Regions from separate parts of the Paenibacillus sp. FSL H7-0350 genome, predicted to be linked through region 1. Evidence: predicted binding sites of a transcription regulator. Region 1 holds the regulator's gene; each other region holds the start of a gene.

Region 1 (4,202 bases):
GATTATCCCCCAGCTCTTCCTTAAACAAATCCACCGCCTGATCCAAATATGCTAAAACTTCCAATTTCATCATCCTCCTTGAGAGACATATATGCAGGTTGGCGATAGCATTCGAGGAATACAATCAGTATATCAATTCAAGTATATTAATCGATGTATCTCAAACCATATATCTCCATTAAGCCACAGTTCCCCGTCTGCCACCAGTCCCAGAACAGTTCCAGATTATTTTCGACATGATGGATACAAAAAAACGGAAGAACAGATAATCTGTTCCCCCGCATGTTATTCTGCTGAGCGCTTAGCTTAACGGTTGGGCAAACTGTACCCCTCACCGATGGCGCTGCCATCCTTGAAGCGGTAGAAGTTGTAATAGAATCGCCCGTCTTTTTTGTAAAATAGCTGCCAGGCATATTCCCCGTTATATACACCGGGCAGCAGCCGTTCGATCTTCACGTCCGGTAACTGATCGGCTATGATTCCGCGCATTTTCTCTTCGGAAGTGCCTTTGCTCAGCTCTTCAGCATACAGGTCGTTGTCGCCTCCGGCAGGCTTGCCCTCCAAGGTGAAACGGACCCACACCATCAGATCGATCCCGGCTTCATTTTTGCCGGTTAGCACCCAGTAGATCTCATTCTCATTCCAGACGGATTTCTGAGCCTTGGTTACCTCCGTTAGTCCGGCACGCGTCCGGGCCAGCTCCTTGGCCTCATTCCGCTCGTTCCACTGGTCCTTCATAATGTAGGCATAGAACTGGCTTAATCCGAACAGAAGGAGCAGCACCACGGTAAGCCCCAGCCAGATCCATTTTCTCCTCTTCTTCTTCACAACGCTGCTTCCTTTCCCGTTCTCCTGAATTACCGTTTAAGCAGGCTCTCGAACGTCTCCTGTGCTTTGCGGCGGATAGCTTCTTCATCCAGTGTCAGGCATTGTCCATGCTTCACAACCTGCTGGCCGTTCACCCATACATGCTCCACATCCTTGGCACTTGCCGAATAGACGGCATGGGAGAGCAGATCGGTATGCGGCAGCAAATGCGGCTGGTCAATATCAAGCGCGATGAAGTCGGCCTTCATTCCTGCTGCAAGCCGGCCTACCCCGCTTAGGAAAATAGACTGCGCCCCGTATTCCGTGGCCATCAGTAGCGCTTCAGGAGCCGGTACCGCTGTAGGATCACCGCTTACGCCCTTGTGGATCAGAGCCGCCAGCCTCATCTCTTCGAACATATCCAGATTGTTGTTGCTTGCCGCGCCGTCTGTACCCAGGGAGACCTTAACCCCGGCTCGCAGCAGCTCAGGAACACGTGCAACCCCGCTGGCCAGCTTCAGGTTACTGCCGGGGTTATGCGACACGCCAACGTTATAGCTGGCCAGAATCCCGATCTCTTCATCGTTCAGATGAACCCCGTGGGCAATGAGCGAAGGACGGGTGAACATCCCCAGCTTCTCCAGATGTGCGACCGGACGAAGGCCGTAGTCAGCAACGTTCTGCTCCACTTCATGGCGCGTCTCGGACATATGGGTATGCATCGGCAGGTCCAGATCATGGGCAGCCTGCACAAACTTCATGAAAAACTCTGGAGGACAGGTGTACGGAGCGTGCGGTGAGAGCATAGTTGTAATTCTGCCGTCAGCCTTGCAGTGCCAGTTACGGGCAAAAGCAACCGCCTCAGCGAGCTTTGCTTGCTGTACCTCTTCCGGGCACAGCCCAATTACGCCGCGCATCAGCACCGCACGAATACCGGACTGCTCCGTTACTTCCGCTACCCGGTCCATATGATCATACATATCGAGGAAGGTGGTTGTGCCGCCCTTCAGCATTTCCAGTACGGACAACGAGGTTCCCCAATATACATCATCACCAGTGAATTTCTCTTCCATCGGCCACATCTTCTCCTGCAGCCAAGTCTGAAGCACCATATCGTCGCCGTATCCGCGCAGCAGTGACATGGCCGTATGCCCATGGGTATTGACCAGACCCGGCATGAACAGCAGACGGCTGCCGTCTACGACCTGAGCGCCATCCTCCACTACCGGCTCAGCTTCACCTATGTAAGTAATCAGATCATTCTCCAGGGTCATATACCCGCTTAGAACCGGCTTGTCGCTGCCCGGAACCAGGAAGTGCCCGTTCTTGATTATCGTGATCTTACTGCTCATCTTCTGCCTCATCCTTTCCATCATGCAAATAATAGGCCAGGCTCTGCAGATCTGTGGTGAAATCTGCGGCATGAATCCGGATATTGGCAGGCGTCCTGAGAATAACCGGTGCGAAGTTCAGAATCGCCTCAATGCCGGAGTCCACAAGAATATCAGCTACATTCTGGGCTTCGCTGTCAGGTACGGTAATAATCCCGATGCGGATGCCCTGCGAGCGGATTGTGCTGCTTAACTCCTCCATCGGCTGCACAACCAGCGAGTTGATCTGCTGGCCCACCTTCGGCGGGTAGGCATCGAAGATCGCAGTAATCTTCATCGTATCCTTCAAGTAAGCGTTGTAGTTAGACAAGGCATGACCGAGATTACCGGCTCCAACCAGTGCAACATTAATTTGCTGGTCAAGCTTCAGGATATGGCGAATCTTCTCAATTAGATAGGATACATCGTAGCCGATACCCTTCCTGCCAAAATCACCGAAGTAAGCCAAATCCTTACGGATCTGGGCGGGATTCAGATCAAGCTTCTGGCCCAGCTCCTGAGAAGAGACTGTGGAGATTTCACGTTTTTGGAGATCGTTCAGGAAACGCAGGTACACTGGGAGCCTGCGCACGACGGCCTCCGATATTTTATCCGATTTCATGTATTCTCCTCCTTAATAGTTGTGTTATACCCGTTCAATTATAGCAACCGTGCCCCCCGCCTGCCGGATCGGCAGGACAGGGCGGGAACGGATCTTCAGGTTAATCATGACTTATTAATAATAGCAATAGCAGATGAATTAGGAAACCCCGCCGTCTTCCAGCCATTCGGCAATTCTCGGGACCATCTGCTCGGTGAGCATATGCTCCATCTTGGGACCGGGGAGTGAATACAGGAAGTACTTTCCGTAATGCGATTCAATTACTCTAGTATCGTACACAATTACGATGCCCCGGTCCTGCGCCGTGCGGACCAGCCGCCCGAAGCCCTGCTTGAAGCGGATGACTGCCTGCGGCACGGACAGCTTCATGAACGGGTTCTTCTTCTGTGCCTGAAGCAGCTCCGACTTCGCTTCTGCCAGCGGGTGATTCGGCGGCTGGAACGGCAGTCTGACAATCGCCAGGCAGGTCAATGCTTCTCCCGGAATATCTACCCCTTCCCAGAAACTGCTGGTACCGAGCAGGACCGAAGCCGGGCTGTCCTGGAAGCGGCGGATCAGCTTGCTCCGGCTGCCGCCCTCCACACCTTGTCCGAGCACCGCGATATCCTGGGAGGCAAGCGCCTCCTTCAGCGGGTCATAGACCTGGCGCAGCATCTTGTAGGAGGTGAACAGCACCAGCATTCGCCCTCGTGTAGTTACAGCAGTCTCGGCGAGGGAATGAACAAGCGTGTCCACAAAACGGGCATCCCCTATACTTCCCTTGACGCTCGGGAAGTCGCGGGGAATGACCAGCAGAGCCTGCTCCCGGTATTTAAACGGCGACGGAAGCAGCGCTGTCATCAGACGCCCCTGCTCCGCAGCTTCACCAAGGCCCAGGTTATCGATCATGAACTGGAAGGACTTATCCACGGATAAGGTGGCCGAGGTCAGGACAATACTCTTCTTCTTGTCGAAGAACAGCTCCCTGAGCTGGGTACTGACATCTACAGGAACGGCATACATTTGCAGCGACTTGCCTTTATAATTACCGCTTCCCTCCAGCCAATACACGATATTCTCATCGTTCAGGCTCATGAAGAAGCGGATCTGCTCTCTAATGGATGCCAGATCCTTAAATAACCCGCCGATATCGGTCACAAGACTGTCCGAGGAGGATTGGCTGTCCGTGTCACGCATCTCACTGAGCATCTTGTCACCCTTGCGGATGATATCGCTCAGACTGAGGTTCAGCGTATTCTCAAGGGCCGCCAACTCCTCCCAATCCTTCGGCTTCTTGCCCGGCTGCAGGCGGGCCACCAGTTGGCCTGCTTCACCGGCTCCGGCATCGCTGCGCTCGGGCAGCAGGCTGAAGAGCCGGTCGCTGAGCGCATCCCAAGATTCCTTCACCGTCAGCAGATCGGGAT
Region 2 (4,202 bases), 2.7 Mb from region 1:
GAGCAGCTTGGAGATGTCCTCCGGCTCCATGCCGAACACCATCCGCTTGATCTGCGCTGCCAGAATGAATGCTCCTCCCGCTCCAAGCAAGGCTCCCGAGACCAGAATCGCAATAATCGTCCACTCATTCAGCAGGACCAGCCGCTCAACCCGCTCCAGGGACAGACCGGCAATGACCACACCCACCTGATGCCCCCGGTTGTTATAGACCGGCACGAAGCCGCGCAGGGATCTGCCGAGCGGGCCGGCCCCTTCGGAGATACTCTCCCCTCCGCGCAGCGATATCTCTTGGCCTCCTCCCGCAAAGGGCAGTCCGACCAGCGAGGCATCCGGATGGGAATAGCGGATACCCTTCATATCTGTGACTACCACGAACATAATATCATTGCGGCGGGCGATTCTTGAGGTGTAGTCCTGAATCTCCTTGCTGTTGCCCTCACTGAGTCCCTCAGAGACCAGCGGAATCAGAGCGATGGTACGGGCAATCGTAATCGCCTTATCCTCCAGCGCCTGCCGGGTCTGCGGAATAATCTGATTGCGGAAAATAAAATATAAAATCAGCAATACCAGCAGGACAACGGCAGACACCATAACGGCGATCATTGTGCGCAGACTGTAGCTTTTTTTCCTGGCCACTTGCGTGATGACCTCCCTTCATGTCCTTTTCCCTTCGAACTATATTAGTTGAACCTGAATTTGTAAAGCTGCTCCCGGGGCTCGCTTCTGGGGAATAGAAGAATGAAGCAAGCCCAGCCGTTCTGCCGGAGACAGGAGGGCTGGGCTTGCTGGGCTGAACTTTTCACAACTCTATTAATTGGATGATAGCTTACTGCTTCTTGGCCTGTTCCAGCGCCTGGGTCACCGCTTCAATAATTCCGCCGCTGGAGCCGGAAGCACCGGAGAGGGCGTCTACGCCTTCTGTGGTTTGCTTTTCAATAATTTCAGGAATGGTATTCTCCACTGCCGCATCGATCATCGCCTGCGTCTCCTTGTGCTCCTCTACGGTAATGGCGCCGATCTTCTCATCCTTGATTTCTACCGCCACTTTAATATCACTCTTGACCCCTTTACCTGTTCCATCATACGTCCCGTCTACATACTTGCCGGAAGATGAAGAGCATCCTGCCGTAAGTACTGTTGCAGCCGCAAGGGCAGAGAACAGCAACGTTTTTGTCCACTTGTGCATGAGTAATTCCTCCTTCTGGAAAGTTTCTATTTCTTAAGTGCCTTCACAGCTTCATCCGCTGCAATCCGGCCGAAGGTGGTGATGTCTGCCAGTGCATTCCCGCCCAGACGGTTGGCGCCGTGTACCCCGCCGGTTACTTCGCCCGCAGCATACAGTCCGGCAATGACCTGATCCTTGGTATCCAGCACCTGTGCCTGAGTGTTAATCGCTACTCCGCCCATGGTATGGTGGATTCCCGGTGTTACCTGAATTGCATAATATTTACCTTTTTCAAAAGACAGTTCAAGATCCGGCCGTTCAAACTCTGTATCCTTACCGGAAGCAACGAAGCCATTATACGTATTCAGTGTATCTGCCAGTGCTTTGCCGTCTACACCAATCTGTGCCGCCAATTCTTCAGGAGTTGCCGCTTCTTTGACCAGATCCATTCCAAAGTAAACCTCGGTTGCCTTCAGGTTCGCACGCAGCTCATCATTGAAGATCAGGTAAGCTACTTTGCCGGACTGGGCCAGAATATTCTGGGACACGACATCGCGGGTCAGCAGTTCATTCGTGAATCGCTTGCCTTCGCTATTGACCAGAATTGCACCGTCTCCGCGTACCCCTTCCGTGATCAGCACGCCTTGATTCGGAATGGTGGTCGGATGAATCTGAATCTCCTTCATGTCTACCAGCTTGGCGCCGATCTTCTCTGCCATCGTTGTACCATCGCCGGTTGCGCCCGGGTGGTTAGTCGTGGAGAACCCTTCCAGCTTCGGCTGGTACCCTTTGATCATGTCCATGTTGGCTCCAAAACCACCAGCCGCCAGGATAACGGAATTCGCACTAATCGTGTACTGCTTGCCATCCTTGTCCGTCACCTTCACCCCGGTAACCACGCCGTCCTTGTTCTTAACGATCTCATCAGCAGTCGTCCGCAGGCGCACATCAATCTTGTACTCCTCCAGCTTCTTCTTCAGCGCGACTACGATGAAATTCCCTGCCGCTTCCCCGCCTGCCGGACGGTGAATCCGGTTCACGCTTGCCCCGCCTGCGCGTCCCACTTCAGACAGCTCGGCTCCATTCTCCTTCAGCCACTCCACCGAAGCCGCCGCACCGTTCGTAAGCGTTCTGACCAGATCCGGGTTGTTAAGGTTCTTGCCGCCCTTCATGGTATCCTCGAAATGCAGCTCCGGACTGTCCTTGATGCCAGCCGCTGCCTGATAAGGTGTTCCTGCCGCATTCAATCCGCCTTCCGCACGGACGGTATTGCCTCCAAGCATAGGCATTTTTTCGATCAGTATCACCTTAGCTCCCTGATTATGCGCTTCAATGGCAGCAGTCATTCCCGCGCCGCCGCCGCCGATAATTACGATGTCCGTAGACTCCCCTTTGGTGCTGTTACATGCAGGCAATACCACCAGACTTGCCAGCAGCAACCCTTTGCCCAGCAGACTTCCCCATCTCTTTCTATTCATACTGTTCTCCTCCAATTGTCATTGTGCATATTTTCACAATCATCATAACCTGAAGGAGCCCTCACTAGAATATTTAGTAATTAAAGAAATGATAAAGTAAATAAAGGTAGTGAATTTGCTTGAATGTGGTTATAGATTTATAATTGGAGCTTATACAACCGTATCACTAGGAGGAGCAGAAACTATGGAAAAAAGCGAAAAATATTGGCTGGCCGGTGCTGTTCTGGCAGCAGCCGGTGTCTCCCTGATGAGCTACACCGCAAGCCGCTATACTTCATTCAAAAGAGTAGTTGCCCGAACCATCCGTCTGGAAGATATCGCTGCACTGGAAATTACCCGCCTGTCTTCTGTTCCCGGTGAACAGAAGGATGTTGTGCTCACCGAGCCGGAAGCGATTAAGCGGATCTACGATGATTTCTCTGGTGTCCGCCTGATGAAATCCGCCCGCAATGTCAACACTGACAACAAGTACAGCTATTACATGACCATCGTGCAGGCCGACCGGAAGCAGCGGTTCGACATTATTTTGAAGGGCAAGCATCACATGATTATCTACGACAATGACATGAACAACCCGCACCTGGTAGCCTACAAAATCATTAACGAGTTCAGTCCGCTGGCTCTGCAGCAGGCCTTCGATTGATTCTGCGCACGTTTATGTATGGCATAGCTTAATAACCTTCACAGCTAATGTGAAGGCTATATGGAGTCATGGAACGCCTGAGGCAGCCTCGGGACACCGTGACTCCGTTTTATTTTATAGAGAAAGCCTATAGATATTTACGGATAAGTTCATGCCCTTCAGGTCTCACCTTATACATATACACCGGCCTGCCTACTGCCCCGTAGCTAAGCTCCATCTCCAGAATGCCTGCCTCCGTCAGAAAAGCCAGATATTTGCGGACCGAGATCCGCGAGATGGGCGCATGGCTGCTGATATCCTCGGTGGAGAACACCCGGCTCTCCAGCCGGTTAATCGTGCTCCAGATGCTATCCAGTGTGCCTTCGGCAAGTCCCTTGGGCAGCGGCAAGGCAGCGGACTGCTCCTCTTCCGTCCCGAGCGAATGCCGCAGCAGCTTATCCAGCTGCTCCTGGCTGAGATGCTCCTTGTGCATCAGCTTATAATCTTCACGATACGCCGACAAGGCCGCCTGAAACCGGGCAAACTCGAACGGCTTGATCAAATAATCCACGGCCCCGTTCTGCAGTGCCTTGCGGATGCTGGCATTGTCGCTGGCGGCGGAGATCACAATGATATCCACCTTGCTCCCCTGCTCCCGCAGAGCAGAGAGCAGCTGCAGCCCGCTGACACGCGGCATATAAATATCCAGCAGCACCAGATCTACCTGCTCCTTCTCCAGCATAGTCATCGCCTCATCCCCTGTCGCCGCCCAGCCCGCATACTCAAAGCCCGCAACCTGCTCCAGATAATGCCGGTTAAACTTCGCCACCATCGGGTCATCCTCTACGATCAACACTCTAATGTTCATGGGTTCTCCTTGTCTTTTGTGCAATTACAGCTATATAGATTGAACTAATGAATTTTATGTTTTGGGATT
Region 3 (4,202 bases), 240 kb from region 1:
TTGCAAGGGCGGCAGCTCTTAATTCATTTCAGTTCTTGTAGAACAAGAATGCATCTTACATGGAATCGTGGAATGTACGGTTGATAACATCCATCTGTTGTTCACGGGTCAGCTTGATGAAGTTAACAGCATAGCCGGATACGCGAATGGTCAACTGTGGATAGTTCTCTGGGTGATCCATAGCGTCGAGCAGCTGCTCACGGTTAAATACGTTAACGTTCAAGTGCTGAGCGTTATTGTGGAAGTATCCGTCCATCATGAAGACCAGGTTGGACTTACGGGAATCTTCGTCTTTACCCAGTGCCTTAGGAACGATAGAGAAGGTATTCGAGATACCATCCTGTGCATCGGAGTAAGGAAGTTTGGCAACAGAGTTCAGGGATGCCAGGGCACCCTTCTTGTCGCGTCCGTGCATTGGGTTAGCACCAGGAGCGAATGGTTCGCCTTTTTTACGTCCGTCAGGAGTAGTACCAGTCTTTTTACCATATACAACGTTCGAAGTGATAGTCAGTACCGATTGAGTCGGCACAGCGTCACGATACGTTTTGTTTTTGCGGATCATCGACATGAAGGTTTCAACCAGTTCAACTGCGATGCCGTCAACAGCGTCGTCGTTGTTACCGTAGCAAGGGAATTCACCCTCAGTTTCAAAGTCGATAGCAATGCCTTCTTCGTTACGGATTGGCTTAACCTTAGCGTATTTGATTGCACTCAGGGAGTCAGCAGCAACGGACAGTCCGGCGATACCGCAAGCCATCGTACGCAGAATGTCGCGGTCATGCAGCGCCATTTCGATACGTTCGTAGGAATATTTGTCATGCATATAGTGAATGATGTTCAGCGTGTTGACATAAGTCTTAGCGAGCCATTCCATCATTGGTTTGAAGCGTTTCATTACTTCGTTGTAATCCAGATATTCAGAAGTGATCGCAGGATATTCAGGACCTACCTGAGCACCGGATTTCTCATCTTTACCACCATTGATTGCATACAGCAGAGCCTTAGCCAGGTTGGCACGGGCACCGAAGAACTGCATTTGCTTACCGATACGCATTGGGGATACGCAGCAGGCAATTGCATAATCTTCACCCCAGTATGGACGCATTACATCATCGTTCTCATATTGGATGGCGCTGGTTTCAATAGATACCTTGGCACAATATTTTTTGAAGCCTTCAGGAAGCTTCTCGGACCACAGTACAGTCAGGTTTGGTTCTGGTGCTGGTCCCAGATTGTACAGGGTATGCAGGAAGCGGAAGCTGTTCTTGGTTACGCGAGTTGTACCGTCTTCGGCCATACCACCGATGGATTCTGTCACCCAAGTAGGGTCACCGGAGAACAGGTCGTTATAGTCAGGCGTACGCAGGAATTTCACAATACGCAGCTTCATTACGAAATGGTCAACGATTTCTTGTGCTTGCTCTTCAGTCAGAGTACCTTCTTCAACGTCGCGTTGAACATAGATGTCAAGGAAGGAAGATACGCGTCCCAAGGACATTGCCGCACCATTCTGTTCTTTAACAGCTGCCAGATAACCGAAGTATACCCATTGTGTAGCTTCTTTGAAGTTGACAGCCGGTTTGGAGATGTCCATACCATGAGCTGCAGCCATTTGTTTCAGTTCGCCCAGAGCACGCATTTGCTCGGACAGCTCTTCACGCAGACGGATAACATCTTCTGTCATGGAGTCTACTTCGAGTTCAGCCAGTTGCTGCTTCTTGTCTTTAATCAGGAAATCAATACCATACAGAGCAATACGGCGATAGTCGCCGATGATACGTCCGCGGCCATAAGCATCAGGAAGACCTGTGATTACGCCGGATTTACGCACAGCTCTCATATCTGGTGTATATGCATCAAATACGCCTTGGTTATGCGTTTTGCGGATGTTCGTGAACATGTCAACGATATTCTGCGGAAGCTCGAAGCCGTAAGCCTTAGTAGCATCGATCATCATCTTGATACCGCCGAACGGTTGGATGGAACGTCTGAAAGGCGCATCAGTCTGAACGCCGACAATCTGTTCCTTGTCCTTGTCAATGTAACCAGGAGCATGGGAAGTGATAGTGGAGACAGTATCGAGGGAAACGTCCCATACGCCGCCTCTTTCTCTTTCTTCCTTACTCAGCTGGGAGATAATCTTCCACAGTTCAGTAGTATTGCTGGTAGGACCTACGAGGAAATCTTCATTTCCTTCATAAGGCTTGATGTTCTTGGCAATAAAGTTATTAACGTCAACTTTCTTGGACCATGTGCCTTTTGTGAAATTTCTCCAGCCAGACTTAACCTCTTGTACTTCTTTTTCAATCACCGACATGCTAAATCCCTCCATTTATATTTAGTATATTTGTAGAGATCGCGGGCTTGAAGGTTAATCCCGTGTCTCGTGATCCCATGAGCTATGGTTGTTATAAAATTCACAATCGCATCTTCATAACCGGGACCGTTGTTTATATAAACATTTTAGTTTATTTTCTGAAAAAGGACTGTGACAAATATCACTCTTTCGGTGATATTTGTCACTTCCATCCAGTCCCATATTAACCTTTAACCTTATTCTTTGTCAGGCAACCGTTAATTAATTATCGAATTTGCCGTAGAATGCGTTGCGGTAAACATCAGCAAGCTCGGATACCAGCGGCATTTTAGGGTTGGCAGTTGTACATTGGTCTTCAAATGCACGGTCAGCCAGATAGTCTACACGGGATTCGAAGTCCTTAGGATCGAAACCAAGAGCCGAGAAGGATTCTTCGATGCCAAGTTTTTTGTTCATGTCGCGGATCGCATTGATCAGGCTGGTTACGCCTTCTTCGGTAGTGCGTGCTGGCAATCCCAGAATACGGGCAATTTCAGCATACCGTTCGTCAGCTACAAAGTGCGAATATTTAGGGAACGAAGCGAACTTCGTAGGCTTCTTGGCATTGTAACGGATAACATGCGGCATCAGGATTGCATTGGTGCGGCCATGCGCGGTGTGGTACTGTCCGCCCCATTTGTGCGCCAAGCTGTGGTTAATCCCCAGGAATGCATTGGCAAAGGCCATACCGGCAAGTGTCGATGCGTTGTGCATTTTCTCACGGGCCAGTTTGTCGCCTTGCAGTGCGGATTTCTCCAGCCACTGGAATACCAGCTGAATAGCTTTGATTGCCAGACCATCGGAATAGTCACTGGCCATTACAGATACATAAGCTTCGATTGCATGTGTCAATACGTCCATACCTGTATCGGCAACTGCTGTTCTTGGCAAGCTGTATACAAACTCAGGATCGATAATAGCTACGTCTGGAGTCAGCTCATAGTCAGCCAGCGGATACTTAGTATTATTACCCGTTGTCTTATCTGTGATAACTGCGAACGAGGTTACTTCGGAACCTGTACCGGAAGTTGTAGGAATCGCAACGAATTTCGCTTTGTTGCCGAGCTTAGGGAATTTGTATACCCGTTTGCGGATATCCATGAACTTCTGCTTCAGGCCGTTGAAGTCTGCATCCGGATGTTCATAGAACAGCCACATTCCTTTGGCAGCATCCATAGGGGAACCGCCGCCGAGTGCGATGATGCAGTCCGGCTGGAATCTGTTCATCATTGCCGCACCTTTTTCTACAGTAGTTGTCGATGGATCTGGTTCAACTTCAGAGAACACTTCGATGGCTACAGGAGTCTGACGTTGACGCAGATAATGCTCAACTCTTTCAACATATCCGAGCTTCACCATCATAGGGTCAGTGATAATAGCTACGCGTGTAATATCAGGCATTTTGGCCAGGTACTGAGTGGACCCCTTCTCGAAGTAAATCTTGTCAGGTACTTTAAACCATTGCATATTCACGGTACGACGGTTCACCCTTTTCACGTTGATCAGATTGATGGCAGTCACGTTCTGCGATACCGAGTTGCGTCCGTAAGATCCGCAGCCCAGTGTCAATGAAGGGATATTAGTGTTATAAATATCACCGATTGCGCCGTGTGTGGATGGCGAGTTGACGAGAATACGTCCGGTCTGCAGACGGTTGGAGAACTTCATGATAACTTCTTCGTTGTTGGAATGGATAGCCGAGCTGTGGCCCATGCCGCCAAATTCAACGATTTGAGCTGCGCGTTCGATACCCTGGTCAGCATTCTTCACTTTGTAGCAAGCCAGAACCGGGCTCAACTTCTCAGCGGACAATGGATATTTAGTACCTACACCTTCAAGCTCAGCT

The links. Region 1 encodes Rex, which represses fermentation and respiration genes when NADH is low (regulators of the CRP and FNR family bind a similar motif). Its sites were predicted from a motif close to TTGTGAAATATTTCACAA; they were not measured.
Region 2: NYE24_RS29440 (flavocytochrome c) is a predicted target of Rex. The motif match lies at 2,665-2,682, and genes of this name have one in related genera.
Region 3: pflB (formate C-acetyltransferase) is a predicted target of Rex. The motif match lies at 2,406-2,423, and genes of this name have one in related genera.

Annotation. Positions count from the first base shown of each region.
Region 1 covers NZ_CP151972.1:1,741,891-1,746,092, forward strand. Annotated here, with positions in the region: gene NYE24_RS08135 (aminoglycoside adenylyltransferase domain-containing protein) at 1-64, opposite strand, end outside; gene NYE24_RS08140 (DUF5590 domain-containing protein) at 307-828, opposite strand; gene NYE24_RS08145 (amidohydrolase) at 858-2,159, opposite strand; gene NYE24_RS08150 (redox-sensing transcriptional repressor Rex) at 2,149-2,799, opposite strand; gene dinG (ATP-dependent DNA helicase DinG) at 2,938-4,202, opposite strand, start outside.
Region 2 covers NZ_CP151972.1:6,558,708-6,562,909, reverse strand. Annotated here, with positions in the region: gene dcuS (DcuS/MalK family sensor histidine kinase) at 1-636, opposite strand, end outside; gene NYE24_RS29445 (FMN-binding protein) at 827-1,186, opposite strand; gene NYE24_RS29440 (flavocytochrome c) at 1,213-2,643, opposite strand; gene NYE24_RS29435 (hypothetical protein) at 2,828-3,286, shown strand; gene NYE24_RS29430 (response regulator) at 3,414-4,133, opposite strand.
Region 3 covers NZ_CP151972.1:1,983,606-1,987,807, forward strand. Annotated here, with positions in the region: gene pflB (formate C-acetyltransferase) at 56-2,317, opposite strand; gene adhE (bifunctional acetaldehyde-CoA/alcohol dehydrogenase) at 2,579-4,202, opposite strand, start outside.